Regions from separate parts of the Streptomyces sp. NBC_01217 genome, predicted to be linked through region 1. Evidence: predicted binding sites of a transcription regulator. Region 1 holds the regulator's gene; the other holds the start of a gene.
The links. The regulator HrcA, encoded in region 1, represses chaperone genes, less so after heat shock. The targets are predictions, from matches to a motif close to TTNGCACTCNGNNNNNCNGAGTGCNAA.

Region 1 (7,812 bases):
TTCCAGGTCGTACCGTTCGAGGACGGTCTCGGGCCGCCGCGCGTCGGGCGTGGCGCCGCTCGTGCCGAGCACCCCGGTCACCGGGTGGTTCAGCCACAGCAGCCCGTCCTTCGCGGCGCGCAGCGAGGAGTAGCTGGCGGCCTCGACCGGCATCGGCACGATCCGGTCGGCGAGTCCGTCGAGGTCGATCCGGGTGACGGGCAGTGCGGTCGGGTTGTCCTCGCCATCGCCGGCGCCCTTCTCCTTCTCGGTCGGGCGGCCGTGGAGCTGCGGTCCGAACGGGGAGGGTGTGGTGGCCGCGAGCGTCAGCAGATGCGGGCGGCAGGCGCCGATGAACGCGAGGTCGAAGACATGGGCGTCGTAGACCGGGTCGAAGGCCCGCTCGGAGAGGAACGCGAGGTGCTTGCCGTCGGTGGTGAACGCGGGGGCGAAGTCCCGGAAGCGCAGCGGGGTGGCCTCGGCGACGGAGAGATCGGCGAGGTGCGCGAGCTTGAGCTGCCTGAGCGGCTCGGGGCCGGGGTGCGACCAGGCGAGCCAGGAGGAGTCGGGCGAGAAGACGAGGCCGGAGGCGTCGCCGTGCTCGCTGCGGTCCACCTCGTGGACCTCGCCGCTCTCCCGCTCGACGATCAGGACCCGCCCGTCGTGCGCGGCGACGGCGAACCGGCTGCCGTCCGGGGCCGCTTCCAGGTCGAGGACCCTGCCGATACGGCCCGCGGCGAGGCGGCGCGGCACGGCGCCCGGTGCGGTGCCGGTGGCGGGTGCGCACTCCAGGGCGTCGTCGCCCTCGGCGTCGGTGACCCAGACGACGTGCTGGTCGCCGTCGGCCTGGAAGGTGCGGGGCATCCTGGCCCGTACGCCGGGTTCGACGGCGAGTGCGCGGGCCGGGCCCTCGCGGTGGGTGACCCAGTGGACGGCGCCGCGCGTCCCGACGGCGCTGCCGCGGCCCGTGCGGTCCGGGGACGCGGAGTCGAGGTGACTGCCGGCGTGCACGGAGTGCGGCTGGAGGTCTGCGCGCTGGCCGCCGAGCCGGATGGCGACGCGGCGCGGCTCGGCGCCTTCGAGGTCCTCCAGCAGCCAGAGCTCACCGGCCGAGGCGTAGCCGACGCGGGTGCCGTCGGTGGTCGCGTGGCGGGCGTAGAACCCTTCGACGCCGGTGTGGCGGCGCAGGTCCGAGCCGTCGGGCAGCGAGGAGTAGAGCGCGCCGACGCCTTCGTGGTCGGAGAGGAAGGCCACTCGGTCGCCCACCCACATCGGCGCCTCGATGTTCCCGTCGAGGTCCTCGTGCAGCCGTACGAACTCCGCCGGGCCGTCGGTCGCGCCCTCTTCCGCGATCCACAGCTTGCCCGCGGTGCCGCCCCGGTAGCGCTTCCAGGCGGCGGCCTCGCGCCCCATGGTGGCCGAGAGCAGCAGGACCCGTCCGCCGGGTCCGTACGCGAGGGAGCCGACCGGCCCGTACGGCAGGGTCCGCGCGGGACCGCCGTCGACCGGGACGGCCCTGGCCCAGCTGCGCCGCAGCGATGCCTGCCCCTGGGTGCTGATGACCAGTACGTCGCCCTCGGGCGTCCAGCCGCGTACGGAGGTCCGTGCGTCGCCCCAGTAGGTGAGCCGCCTGGAGGGGCCGCCGTCGACCGGTGCGACGTGCACTTCGGGCATTCCGTCCCGGGTGGACGTCCAGGCCACCCAGGTTCCGTCGGGAGATATCCGCGGATTGGTGACAGGTCGGTTGTCGGCGCTGACGCGCCAGGCCCGGCCGCCGTCCAGCGGCGCCAGCCAGACATCGTCCTCGGCGGTGAAGGCGATCAAATCGCCTTGGACATGGGGGTATCGGAGGTAGGCAGGCTGTGTCACATCGATCACCCTAGGCCGCGGAAGTGCTCTGCGTAACTGGGTTGGCCGGAGTACGCCGGGTGGTTGCGTGCCGGACGCACTCATTTGTCCCGGGGCGATTCGGTCACCGTGACCGTCACGGTGACCGCCGGACGGGCGCCGCCGGCGCCGTCCAGGGGCGGATCGGCCGCGGTGGTCGACGGGGCGGCGTCGCAGTCGCCGAGCACATCGGCCCGGAACACGTCCTTCCCGCCGGTCCTGGCGGTCAGGTCCCCGCGCACGCACCGCCCGTCGAGCGCCTGAGTCACCTTGCCGTTGAGCGTGATGTCCTTGCCGTTCCCGGTCTTTCCGGTGCAGGCGACGTCCGCGATCCGGCGCGGGGAGGCGGTGGGCGAGGCACCCCGGACCCGGTCCCCGTCGACGTCGGCCGTGCAGTTCAGCCACCGCACATCGACCCCGTTGCGTTCCAGGTCGCTGGTGCCGGCCAGGTCGGTGGTCACGGCGATGGATGCGGAGTTCAGACTGCCCGTCGGCTCACAGGCCACGACACCCGCGACCGCCGCGACCGCGAGTGCGGACGCGGCCAGAAAGCGACGGGTCCTTCCCTGACTCCATGCCCTTGATGTCCCCATAAGGGCAGCTTCCCACCGTTACCCCCCGGGAGGGTAGACGGCTTGCGGCCACAAAGGGGCGGCTCCGGCGCGCCGGTGGGGGCTTGCACCCGGCCGGCCGGTGCGCCCCCACCGAAGCGGCTTACGACCAGCGGCCGGTGCGCCCCAGCAGCAGTGCCGTCGCCGCCGTGCCGGCCGTCGAGGTGCGCAGGACGGACGTTCCGAGCCGGCAGGTCCGGGCGCCCGCCGCGGCGAAGGCCGCCAGTTCGTCCGGCGACACCCCGCCCTCGGGGCCGACGACCAGCACGATCTCGCCCTGGGTGGGGAGTTGGACGGTGGCCAGCGGCTCACTGTCGTGGCCCCGGTCCTCGTGCAGGACGGCGGCGAAGTCCGCCGCGGCCAGAAGCGCGGCAACCTGCTTGGTCGTCAGCGCGTCCGCCACCTCGGGGAAGCGCACCCGGCGCGACTGCTTGCCCGCCTCCCGGGCGGTGTTGCGCCATTTCGCGAGGGACTTGAGGCCGCGGTCGCCCTTCCACTGCGTGATGCAGCGCGCCGCCTGCCAAGGCACGATCGCGTCGACACCGGTCTCCGTCATAGTCTCGACGGCGACCTCGCCGCGGTCGCCCTTGGGCAGGGCCTGGACGACGGTGACACGGGGCGTGGGCCACGGCTCCTCCTGGACCGCCGTCAGATCGGTGACGACGAGCCGGTCCTTGCCCTCGGCGGCCCTGACGACGCCTTCCGTCCAGCGGCCGAGGCCGTCCGTCAGCACGACGTCCTCACCGGCGTGCAGCCGCTTCACCGATACGGCGTGCCGTCCCTCGGGTCCTTCCAGGACGAACTCGGGCCCCTCGGGGACCTGTTCGACGACGAAGACCGGTGCGGTCACTGCGTACTCCCTGTGCTCACTGCCGCGCGCGCGGCGTCCAGTTCTTCGGCGAGCAGCTCGATCAGCCGGCCGGCGGGCAGCTCGCGTGCCATCCGGTGCCCCTGCCCCGCCCACAGTGCCATGCCCTGCGCGTCCCCGGCCCTGGCCGCCGCCCGGCGCAGCCCGGCGGTCAGATAGTGGACCTGCGGGTACGCGGCGGGGGCGTACGGGCCGTGCTCACGCATGAAGCGGTTGACCAGACCGCGGGCCGGGCGGCCGGAGAACGCCCGGGTCAGGGCGGTCCGTACGAACAGCGGATTGGTCAGCGCCTGCTTGTGCAGCAGATGCGCCCCGGACTCGGGACAGACTAGGAATGCCGTGCCGAGCTGCGCCGCCTCCGCGCCCGCGGCGAGCACCGCGGCGATCTGGGATCCGCGCATCAGCCCGCCCGCGGCGATGAGCGGCACCTGCACGGTCTCGCGGACCTGGGACACCAGGGAGAGCAGCCCGATCCCGGTGCCGTCGGTCTGCGGGTCGTCGCGGTGGGTGGACTGGTGGCCGCCCGCCTCTATGCCCTGGACACAGACCGCGTCGGCACCCGCCCACTGGGCGGCCTGGGCCTCCTCGGGCGTGGTGACCGTCACGACGGTGTACGTGCCGACGCCGGCGAACGCGTCGAGAGTCTCGCGGGTCGGGCAGCCGAAGGTGAACGAGACGGCTGGGACCGGGTCGTCCAGGAGGATGGCGAGCTTGGCCTCGTAGCCGTCGTCGCCGCCGCTGGAGTCCGGGTCGTCGAGCGGGGTCTCGTACCAGGCCGCCTCACCGGCGAGCTGATGCCGGTACACCTCGACGGCGCTCGGGTCGGCGAGACCCGGTTGCGGCATGAAGAGATTTACGCCGAAGGGCTGACCGGTCAGCCCGCGCAGCTGTTTGATCTCGTTGTACATGCCGTCCGCCGTCTTGTACCCGGCGGCGAGAAAGCCCAGCCCGCCCGCTTCGGCGACGGCCGAGACGAGCTGCGGACAGGATGTTCCACCGGCCATCGGGGCCTGCACGATCGGATACCGGCAGAGATCGGTCAACACGGATGACATGACCGCATCGTGCCACGTCCCGTGCGCCATGGCGTGCGCGGCCTGCGGTCCGCTTTGCCCGCAAACACCGGGCGGTCCGCTTTGCCCGCAAACACCGGGCGGGCCGGTCCGCCCTCACACCCCGGACGGGCTCGGCAGGCGAGCCCGTCCGGCGGAAGTGAGCAGGGTGCCGGGGCCGTCAGCGGCCGTTGAAGGCGTCCTTCAGACGGGAGAACAGCCCCTGCTGCCCGGGCTGGAACTGCCCGGTGGGCCGCTCCTCGCCACGCATCTTCGACAGCTCCCGCAGCAGTCGCTCCTGCTCCGGGTCCAGCTTCGTCGGGGTCATCACCTCGACGTGCACGATCAGGTCGCCGCGCCCGCCGCCCCGCAGATGCGTGATGCCGCGTCCGTGCAGCGGGACGGACTGGCCGGACTGGGTGCCGGGCCGGATGTCGACCTCCTCCAGGCCGTCGAGCGTCTCCAGCGGCACCTTCGTGCCGAGCGCGCCCGCCGTCATGGGGATGGTGACCGTGCAGTGCAGGTCGTCGCCCCGGCGCTGGAACACCGCGTGCGACAGCTCGTGGATCTCCACGTACAGATCGCCGGCCGGGCCGCCGCCGGGGCCGACCTCGCCCTCGCCCGCGAGCTGGATGCGGGTGCCGTTGTCGACACCGGCGGGGATCTTCACGGTGAGCGTGCGCCGCGACCGGATGCGGCCGTCACCGGCGCACTCCGGACACGGGGTCGGCACGACCGTACCGAAGCCCTGGCACTGCGGGCAGGGCCGCGAGGTCATGACCTGGCCGAGGAAGGACCGGGTGACCTGGGAGACCTCGCCGCGGCCGCGGCACATGTCACAGGTCTGGGCGGAGGTGCCGGGTGCGGCGCCCTCGCCGTTGCAGGTCGCACAGACGACGGCCGTGTCGACCTGGATGTCCTTGGTGGTGCCGAACGCGGCCTCGGAGAGATCGATCTCCAGACGGATCATCGCGTCCTGGCCGCGCCGGGTGCGCGAACGGGGTCCGCGCTGCGACGACGTACCGAAGAACGCGTCCATGATGTCGGAGAAGTTGCCGAAGCCGCCCTGTCCGAATCCGCCCGCGCCACCGCCGCCGGAGGCGGACAGCGGGTCGCCGCCGAGGTCGTAGACCTGCTTCTTCTGCGGGTCCGACAGCACCTCGTAGGCGGCGTTGATCTCCTTGAACCGCTCCTGGGTCTTCGGATCGGGGTTCACATCCGGATGCAGCTCGCGGGCGAGCCTCCGGAAGGCCTTCTTGATCTCGTCCTGAGATGCGTCGCGGCGCACGCCGAGTACGGCGTAGTAGTCCGTGGCCACTTACGACTCCGCCAGGATCTGTCCGACGTAACGTGCCACTGCGCGTACCGCTCCCATCGTTCCGGGGTAGTCCATGCGGGTCGGTCCGACCACGCCGAGTTTGGCGACTGCCTCGTCGCCCGAACCGTAGCCGACCGCGACGACGGACGTGGAGTTGAGCCCCTCGTAGGCGTTCTCGTGCCCGATACGTACGGTCATGCCCGAGTCCTTGGCCTCGCCGAGCAGCTTCAGCAGCACGACCTGCTCCTCCAATGCCTCCAGCACCGGCCGGATCATCACAGGGAAGTCGTGCCCGAAGCGGGTGAGGTTGGAGGTGCCGCCGATCAACAGCCGCTCCTCCGTCTCCTCGACGAGGGTTTCGAGCAGGGTGGAGAGCACGGTGGACACGGTTCCCCGGTCCTCGCTCTCGAAGGATTCCGGCAGATCCTGCACCAGTTGCGGAACGTCCGCGAAACGGCGTCCCACGACCCGGCTGTTGAGCCGGGCCCGCAGATCGGCGAGAGAACTCTCACCGAACGGGGCGGGGCAGTCGATCATGCGCTGTTCGACCCGGCCGGTGTCCGTGATCAGCACGAGCATCAGCCGGGCCGCCGCCAGCGACAGCAGTTCCACATGCCGGACCGTCGACCGGGTCAGCGAGGGGTACTGCACGATGGCGACCTGCCGGGTCAGCTGCGCGAGCAGCCGTACGGTGCGGCCCACGACATCGTCGAGGTCGACCGCGCCGTCGAGGAAATTGTGAATGGCACGGCGCTCCGGCGACGAGAGGGGCTTGACGCCCGCGAGCTTGTCGACGAAGAGCCGGTAGCCCTTGTCCGTCGGGATGCGGCCCGCGCTGGTGTGCGGCTGGGCGATGAAGCCCTCGTCCTCCAGCACCGCCATGTCGTTGCGGACGGTGGCCGGGGAGACCCCCAGCTTGTGCCGCTCGGTGAGCGCCTTGGAACCCACGGGCTCCTCGGTGCCGACGTAGTCCTGGACGATGGCGCGCAGCACTTCGAGTCTGCGTTCGCTGAGCATCGCGCACACCTCCAGCTGTGTTCCTCGGTGGTTCTCGGGCCGTTCCTGCTTCATTCCCAGGAATCCGCCTGGCACTCTGTCCGTACGAGTGCCAGCAACCCCCCGGCCAGTGTACGGCGGTCGAGTGGGGGCCTAGCAAGAGCGACCGGCCACGCTACCGCGAGACTGCGCAGGTCGTTGCCGATAGCGTCGCGGTATGGACGCCTCTTGGGAAGAGTTCGGCTGGGAGCGACTCGGTCACGGAGTGGGCCGGCGGCGCCTTCCCGGTTGGGATGCGACGGTCGCACTGGTGGTCGGAGCGGATGGAGTGCTGCTGCACGACACCGGATCGACACTGCGCGAAGGCGCGGAAGTACGCACCCAGGCACAGGCCCTGCTCGGCCGGAGGGTGACGCATATCGCACTCAGCCACCCCCACTTCGACCATGTGCTGGGCACCGCCGCGTTCTCCGGCGCCCAGGTGTACGGAGCGGTCGGCATGGCCGCGCTGCTGAAGCTCGGGGCCGACGATCTGCGCGCCTCCGCGATCCGCCACGGGGTGTCCGAACACGAGGCGACCGAGGCCACCGACGCACTGGTGGCACCGCAGCACGAGGTGCGCGGCGAGTGGACGCTCGATCTGGGCGGCGGCCGTCAGGTGCTGCTGGCGAATGTGGGCCCCGCCCACAGCGGCCACGATCTGGCGGTACTCGTCCCCGGCTCCCCCGCCGTGGTGCTCTGCGGCGACCTGGTCGAGGAGTCCGGCGAACCGCAGGCGGGCCGGGACGCGGTCCCGTCCCGCTGGCCGGCCGCGCTGGACCGGCTGCTGGCGCTGGGCGGCGAGGACGCGGTGTACGTTCCGGGGCACGGGGCGGTGGTGGACGCGGCGTTCGTACGGGACCAGCGCGACCGGCTGGCCGCCCTCTTCGGCGTGTCGTGATGTGTGGTCGTCCTATCGTCATCCGATGCGCAGTTACCAGCCGGACCTGACCCCGCCGTGGAAGAAGTCCGCCCCCGTTCCCGAGGTCCCCGCCGAGCCCGATCTGGTCGTGGAGGAGGTCTCCACCGGCTTCTGCGGTGCGGTGATCCGCTGCGAGAAGA
Region 2 (7,812 bases), 2.1 Mb from region 1:
TGCCCATGTCCGAACCCACCCACGAGCAGATCGTCTCGGAGCTTCTCAGCAAGCCGCCCATCGCTCTCGCCCCCGGACCCCGTCTGGACGCCGAGCCGCACGGTGAACTCCCGCTGCCGCCCAGCACCGTGTGGGACCTGCCGGGCGGTACCGCCTGGGTGTACTACGGCGAGGGGCACACGGGTCTCACGCGGCCCGTGATCTTCGCCGACGGGTTCAACACCGGGCCGAGCAGCCTGGACTTCTCCTGGGAGATCATGGAGTTCGGCGACTACGCGCTCATCAGCGAACTCCGCCGCCGCGGACACGACGTCATCCTTCTCGGCTTCCATGAGCGCAGTGCGTCGATTCTGGACAACTCCAGGACCGCTCAGGCCGCGATCCTGCACGCCATCGCGGAGCGGCAGAGCAACACACCGCTGGCCGTCGGCGGGTTCAGCATGGGCGGGCTCGTGACCCGGCACGCGCTGGCCAAGATGGAGAGCCAGGGCATCGACCACCAGACCTCGCTCTACTTCTCGTACGACAGCCCGCACCGGGGCGCCTGGATCCCCATCGCGCTCCAGGCGTTCGCGCACTACATCAAGGATCTGGACAGCCGGTTCTCCGACCAGATCAACAGCCCGGCCGCGCGTCAGCTGCTGTGGCGGCACATCGACAGGTGGGACGGGACGCCGGACCAGAGCGACGAGCGCGCCGCGTTCCTCGCGGAGATGCGGGCCGTCGGCGAATGGCCGCACCGGCCGCGGCTGATCGGTGTCGCCAACGGCGTGGCCAATGGCACCGGCACCGATGTGCAGCCCGGTGAACTGGCCCTGGAGGGCAAGGGCCTGTCGGTCGTGGGCACCAAGCTCTACACCCAGGCCCCGGGCGACCACGAACTCGTGGCGAAGCTGCGGGTGGTGACGCTGAAGACCAACGAGGTGCACACGTCCGGACTCCCGTCGATCGACGGCGCGCCCGGCGGCTCGCTGGAAGGGTTCGGCATCCTCGCCGACGGGCTCAACGCCCTGAACCCCTTCCTCGGTTTCAAGACCGATGTGCGCATCCGCTCGCACTGTTTCGTACCGGCCGTCAGCGCGGTCGACGTCGGCGATCCGGACACGGACGAGGAGCTGTACAAGGACATCTCCGCACTCCCGCCGAATGCCAGTGGGCTCGACGACTTCAAACTCGCGTCCCGGAACGAGGGCCACACCCTCGTGACCGAGGAGCTCTGCACCTGGCTCCTCGACCGGCTCCCGTAGGGCGTCCCGCGCGCAGAACGACATCGGCCCCCGGGACCAGCTGGTCGGGGGCCGATGCGGCAAAGCTGTACAGGAACTACCGATCCGTCAGGATCAGAAGTCCATGTCACCGCCCGGCATGCCGCCCGGAGCGGCCGCAGAGGCCTTCTCCGGCTTGTCGGCGATGACGGCCTCGGTGGTGAGGAAGAGCGCGGCGATGGACGCGGCGTTCTGCAGGGCGGAGCGCGTGACCTTCGCCGGGTCGAGAATGCCCTCGGTGATCATGTCGACGTACTCGCCGGTCGCGGCGTTCAGACCGTGACCGATCGGCAGGTTGCGCACCTTCTCGACGACGACGCCGCCCTCAAGACCACCGTTGACGGCGATCTGCTTCAGCGGGGCCTCCAGCGCCAGCTTGACGGCGTTGGCGCCGGTCGCCTCGTCACCCGAGAGCTCCAGCTTCTCGAAGACGGCCGAGGCCTGGAGCAGAGCCACGCCACCACCGGCGACGATGCCCTCCTCGACGGCGGCCTTGGCGTTGCGCACCGCGTCCTCGATGCGGTGCTTGCGCTCCTTGAGCTCGACCTCGGTCGCGGCACCGGCCTTGATGACGGCCACGCCGCCGGCCAGCTTCGCGAGGCGCTCCTGGAGCTTCTCGCGGTCGTAGTCCGAGTCGGAGTTCTCGATCTCGGCACGGATCTGGTTGACGCGACCCTGGACCTGGTCGCTGTCACCGGCACCGTCGACGATCGTGGTCTCGTCCTTGGTGATGACGACCTTGCGGGCGCGGCCGAGCAGGTCGAGACCGGCGTTCTCCAGCTTGAGGCCGACCTCCTCGGAGATGACGGTGCCACCGGTGAGGATGGCGATGTCGCCGAGCATGGCCTTGCGGCGGTCACCGAAGCCCGGGGCCTTGACGGCGACGGACTTGAAGGTGCCACGGATCTTGTTGACGACCAGGGTCGACAGGGCCTCGCCCTCGACGTCCTCGGCGATGATCAGCAGCGGCTTGCCGGACTGCATGACCTTCTCCAGCAGCGGAAGGAGGTCCTTCACGTTGCTGACCTTGGAGTTGACGATCAGGATGTACGGGTCGTCGAGGGACGACTCCATGCGCTCCATGTCGGTGGCGAAGTACGCCGAGATGTAGCCCTTGTCGAAGCGCATACCCTCGGTGAGCTCCAGCTCCAGACCGAAGGTCTGGGACTCCTCGACGGTGATGACGCCTTCCTTGCCGACCTTGTCCATGGCCTCGGCGATGAGCTCGCCGATCTGGGTGTCGGCGGCGGAGATGGAGGCGGTCGAAGCGATCTGCTCCTTGGTCTCCACGTCCTTGGCCTGCTCCAGGAGGGCGGCGGAGACGGCCTCGACGGCCTTCTCGATGCCCCGCTTGAGAGCCATCGGGTTGGCGCCCGCGGCGACGTTGCGAAGGCCCTCGCGGACGAGAGCCTGGGCGAGAACGGTGGCGGTGGTCGTACCGTCGCCGGCGACGTCGTCCGTCTTCTTGGCGACCTCCTTGACCAGCTCCGCACCGATCTTCTCGTACGGGTCCTCCAGCTCGATCTCCTTGGCGATGGACACACCATCGTTGGTGATCGTGGGGGCGCCCCACTTCTTCTCAAGGACGACGTTGCGACCCTTGGGGCCAAGGGTGACCTTGACGGCGTCAGCGAGCTGGTTCATGCCGCGCTCGAGACCGCGCCGGGCCTCCTCGTCGAACGCGATGATCTTGGCCATGTGAAGTGGTCCTCCCGGACAGGGGTGGATTGCTCCGGACCGAGTGGCGCCCGCGACGGACGGCCTGCGTGCCCGGCGGTTCCTTGCCCCACCGGACCTGCGGGCCTCACCGGCCCGGTCCAAGTTCTGTCACTCTCACCTGGAGAGTGCTAACGCCAATGATTAGCACTCGACCCCCGAGAGTGCAAGCGCCTTCGAAGAAGGCTCGATGAGGGGCGGCGGTCGGGTGACGGGAGGGCGCAAGCGTCGGCCTCGGGGTGTGGACAACGAGAACCGCTCGCGGGCGGGCCCGGACTCGGACGCGCGGAGGGCCCGTACCCCTGGGCAGATTCTCGGGGTCCTCGCAACACCTGATGGCTTACGTGGTCGTCAGTAGATCACGCAGACGCTCGGCTGGAGTTTTCCAGCCGAGCGTTTTGCGTGGGCGGCCGTTGAGTTGCTGAGCGACGTGTTCGAGGTCTTCGGGGCTGTGCACGGACAGGTCGGTGCCCTTGGGGAAGTACTGCCGTAGCAGGCCGTTGGTGTTCTCGTTCGATCCGCGCTGCCAGGGTGAGTGCGGGTCGCAGAAGTAGACCGGAACACCGGTGGACACGGTGAACTGCTTGTGCGCGGCCATCTCGCAGCCCTGGTCCCAGGTCAGCGAGCCGCGCAGGTGCTCGGGAAGGGTCTGGATCAGGGGCACCAGCACGTCACGGACTTCCTCGGCGGTGTGCCCGCCGGGCAGGTGGCCGAGCATGACATAGCGGGTGGAGCGCTCGACCAGGGTGACGATCGCGCTCTCGTTGCGGGTGCCGACGATCAGGTCGCCTTCCCAGTGGCCGGGAACCGCCCGGTCTGCGACCTCGGGCGGCCGCTCGGAGATCATCACCATCTCGTCGACGAACCGGCGCGTTCGCTGGTCCGGGCTGCGGTGCGGCTTGCGGCGGGTGCGCCCGGTGCGCAGCGCTGCCGCGACTTCACGGCGCAGTCCGCCACGGGCCTGCACGTAGATCGCCTGGTAGATCGTCTCCGGACTCACGCGCATGCTCTCGTCGTCGGGGAACTCGGTGACCAGAGCGTGACAGATCTGCTCAGGTGACCACTGCTGCTGCAGCTTGTGGGCGACGTAATCACGCAGCGGACCGTCCGTAGCGAGCTTGGACGCCTTGGGCCTCGGACGGCTCTTCGCCCACGCCCGCTGTGCCCGGTGCGGCTGATAGACGCCCTCGACCGAATGGGCGTCGATCTCCCGCTTGACCGTGGAGGCCGGTCGGCTCAGCGCTCGCCCGATCGCCCGCAGCGATTGACCCTCACGACGCAAGTCAGCGATCAACTCCCGCTCCGCCACCGTCAGGAACCGGTGGTGCAGCTCGGCCTCGACCGCCGCAACGGACGGCTCCCGCGATGCGGCACTGGTGGTTGTCACACCGGTCTTGTAATCGATCCGGCGCCCGTCCGGGTGCAGGCGCGCGCCGTTGCTCTTCCTGATACCACGGTCCCAGTCCCGCGCAGTGCGTTCATGGACCCCGACCAGTGCCGCGGCCTCCCGCTGCCGGACCCCGGACGCGCGAAGCCTGTCGTACTCCACTCGCCCCGGATGCCCGGCCGCGCCCGGCTTCCCACGCCCACGCACGCCGGCTTTCCGCGCCCACCCGGCCGCCGTGTGACGGCTCACCCCGACCACCCGAGCAGCCCCCGCGACACTGCCGTTCTCCCGGTCCAGCGCCTCGAAGAACCTCACCTTCAAGCCCTCAAAATCCACGATCCCCGCAACTCCCTGAAGACCAGGGTGTTGCGGGGATCGCTAGAACCCGCCCTGGGGTACAGGCCCTCCGTGCGTGAGTAGTGTCGTTGGCCGACCGCGTCGAGCTCAGCCGACGGCGAGCTTGACCATGTCCGCCTGCGGCCCCTTCTGGCCCTGCGAGATCTCGAATTCAACTCGCTGACCCTCTTCGAGGGTGCGGTACCCGTCCATCTGGATCGCGCTGTAGTGGACGAAAACATCCGCACCACCGTCGACCGCGATGAAGCCGTACCCCTTCTCCGCGTTGAACCACTTGACGGTGCCCTGAGCCATGCCTAACTCCCCTATTACTGGCCCTTGCACAGGACCGCACTTCGCGGACCCGGGTCAGAACTCACCCCCCGACAGGAGAGGGTGCGTGCGCCGGAACGCGTCGACCGCGGCCGAATGTATCTGCCCAACTGCCCTCTGCAACAGGTCAATCGGACGAGAATTCTGGGAAGCACCGAACGCCCGAATATGAGGAATTCATGAGGTTCCTGGGCAAGTCGGGCCGGGCAAAGGCGACTTATGGCGCAAGGTGATGGAACACTTTGGCTGCTTCTTGTCGCGGCCGGGCGCATTCTCATATGCGGGCAGCACGGGCAGCTGGGGGGACTTCCCTCACTCTACCGCGCTCAACCATGCAGAATTGCCCCCTCCGCTTCTCTCGCAGAGGGGGCAATTCCGGTGACGCTGTGAAGTCGGCCGCCGATCGGCCGCGGGGTCAGCAGCCGCCCGCGACGGCCGGGATGATCGAGATGCCGGCGCCGTCCGGCGTGGCCGTCTCCAGCCCGCCCTCGAAGCGCACGTCGTCGTCGTTGACGTACACGTTCACGAAGCGGCGCAGCTTGCCCTGGTCGTCCAGGACGCGGGCGGCGATGCCCGGGTGGTTCCGCTCCAGGGACTCGATGACCTGGGAGAGGGTCGAGCCCTCGGCCGGGACCTCGGCCTGGCCGCCCGTGTAGGTGCGGAGGATGGTGGGGATGCGGACCTTGACGCTCATGGTGGGTGCCCTTCCTGAAGTCTCGGGTGGTCAGCTGGTGGCGAGGCCGGCGGCGCGGAACGCGTCCAGGCTCGGACGGATCGTCGCGGTCGCCTGCGAGGTGGCGGCCACCGCGTCCAGGGTCTTGAGGCCGTCGCCGGTGTTGAGGACGACGGTGGTCAGCGTCGGGTCGAGCAGACCGGCCTCGATCAGCTTCTTCGTCACGCCGACCGTCACCCCGCCCGCCGTCTCGGCGAAGATGCCCTCGGTGCGCGCCAGCAGCTTGATCGCGTCGACGACCTGCTCGTCGTCGACGTCCTCGACGGCGCCGCCGGTGCGGCGGGCGATGTCCAGGACGTACGGGCCGTCGGCCGGGTTGCCGATCGCCAGGGACTTGGCGATGGTGTTCGGCTTCTGGGGGCGTACGACGTCGTGACCGGCCTTGAAGGCGGTGGAGACCGGGGAGCAGCCCTCGGCCTGGGCACCGAAGATCTTGTACGGCCTGTCCTCGACGAGACCGAGCTTGATCAGCTCCTGGAGGCCCTTGTCGATCTTCGTGAGCTGCGAGCCGGATGCGATCGGGATGACGATCTGGTCGGGCAGCCGCCAGCCGAGCTGCTCGCAGATCTCGTACGCCAGGGTCTTGGAGCCCTCGCCGTAGTACGGGCGCAGGTTGACGTTGACGAAGCCCCAGCCCTCGCCGAGCGGGTCGCCGATGAGCTCCGAGCAGAAGCGGTTGACGTCGTCGTAGTTGCCCTCGATGCCGACCAGCTCACCGCCGTACACCGCGGCCATGACGACCTTGCCCTGCTCCAGGTCGTGCGGGATGAACACGCAGGAGCGGAAGCCGGCGCGGGCGGCGGCTGCGCCCACCGCACCGGCGAGGTTGCCGGTGGAGGAGCAGGAGAGGGTGGTGAAACCGAAGGCGCGGGCGGCCTCGACGGCGATGGCGACGACGCGGTCCTTGAAGGAGTGCGTCGGGTTGCCGGAGTCGTCCTTGACGTACAGGCCGCCGGTGACGCCCAGTTCGCGGGCGAGGTTGTCGGCCTTGACCAGCTTGGTGAAGCCGGGGTTGATGTTGGGCTTGTCCGCGACATCGGCGGGGACCGGCAGCAGCGGCGCGTAACGCCAGATGTTGTCGGGCCCGGCCTCGATGCGCTTCTTCAGCTCTTCGGGGGAGCCGCTCGGCAGGTCGTACGCCACTTCGAGCGGCCCGAAACATGACGCGCAGGCGAAAATGGGGCCGAGCTCGAAACGCTCGCCGCACTCGCGGCAGGAAAGCGCCGCGGCGGCACCGAGGTCGACGGTTTCGGCAGTGGCGTCTGCGGCGGATTCGGCATCGGCGGAAGCAGCCGCGTTCGCTGCGACGGTCTGGACAGCCATGATGGCGGAGGCCCTTTCTCCTCATCTTCCTTGCGGCGCATTTCGCCACAAGACGGAATTGGCACCTTCCCCACCGTGACCTCGCGGTCGGCGGGAGGGTTGCCGGGACTTCAACGGGCCGTTCCCTCAGTCCCTCTGGATGAGCGCTGTGGCACTGGATCATCGATCCAGGCATTTATTGGCGGACTGACCCCGACATGCGACGGCCATCCGCGTTGTTCAAGACTGTAACCGAAGCACCGGACAGTTGAGATAGTCGTCCGAACCGCGAGATGGATCACATACAGGGAGTATCGACCGTGCTGGAAGAGGTCGAGCGCTGGCTGACCAGGCGTTCCTGGTCGGCGGCCGACCGCCCGCTGGACCGCCTCCTGGCCGCCAAGGCCAGGGACCGGCGGCGCGGGAGCGTGAGCGTCGTACTGCCCGCGCTGAACGAGGAGGCGACGGTCGGCGAGATCGTCGCGACGATCCGGCGCGAGCTGATGGAGAAGGTCCGGCTGGTCGATGAACTCGTGGTGATCGATTCCGGTTCCACCGACGCCACCGCACGCGTGGCCCGGGAGGCCGGCGCCCGGGTGGTGCACCGGGACGCGATACTCCCCCGGATACCCGCCGTACCCGGCAAGGGCGAGGTGTTGTGGCGCTCGCTCCTGGTGACCGGAGGTGACATCGTCTGTTTCATCGACGCCGATCTGAAGGACTTCTCGGCGGACTTCGTC

Region 2: groL (chaperonin GroEL) is a predicted target of HrcA. The motif match lies at 3,126-3,152, and genes of this name have one in related genera.

Annotation. Positions count from the first base shown of each region.
Region 1 covers NZ_CP108538.1:2,966,355-2,974,166, forward strand. Annotated here, with positions in the region: gene OG507_RS13035 (S41 family peptidase) at 1-1,848, opposite strand, end outside; gene OG507_RS13040 (hypothetical protein) at 1,929-2,459, opposite strand; gene OG507_RS13045 (16S rRNA (uracil(1498)-N(3))-methyltransferase) at 2,581-3,327, opposite strand; gene OG507_RS13050 (nitronate monooxygenase) at 3,324-4,400, opposite strand; gene dnaJ (molecular chaperone DnaJ) at 4,579-5,715, opposite strand; gene hrcA (heat-inducible transcriptional repressor HrcA) at 5,716-6,732, opposite strand; gene OG507_RS13065 (MBL fold metallo-hydrolase) at 6,929-7,651, shown strand; gene OG507_RS13070 (DUF3097 domain-containing protein) at 7,677-7,812, shown strand, end outside.
Region 2 covers NZ_CP108538.1:5,115,313-5,123,124, reverse strand. Annotated here, with positions in the region: gene OG507_RS22900 (hypothetical protein) at 6-1,247, shown strand; gene groL (chaperonin GroEL) at 1,341-2,963, opposite strand; gene OG507_RS22890 (IS30 family transposase) at 3,322-4,530, opposite strand; gene OG507_RS22885 (cold-shock protein) at 4,813-5,019, opposite strand; gene OG507_RS22880 (MoaD/ThiS family protein) at 5,453-5,731, opposite strand; gene thrC (threonine synthase) at 5,762-7,093, opposite strand; SAM riboswitch class I at 7,112-7,239, opposite strand; gene OG507_RS22870 (glucosyl-3-phosphoglycerate synthase) at 7,393-7,812, shown strand, end outside.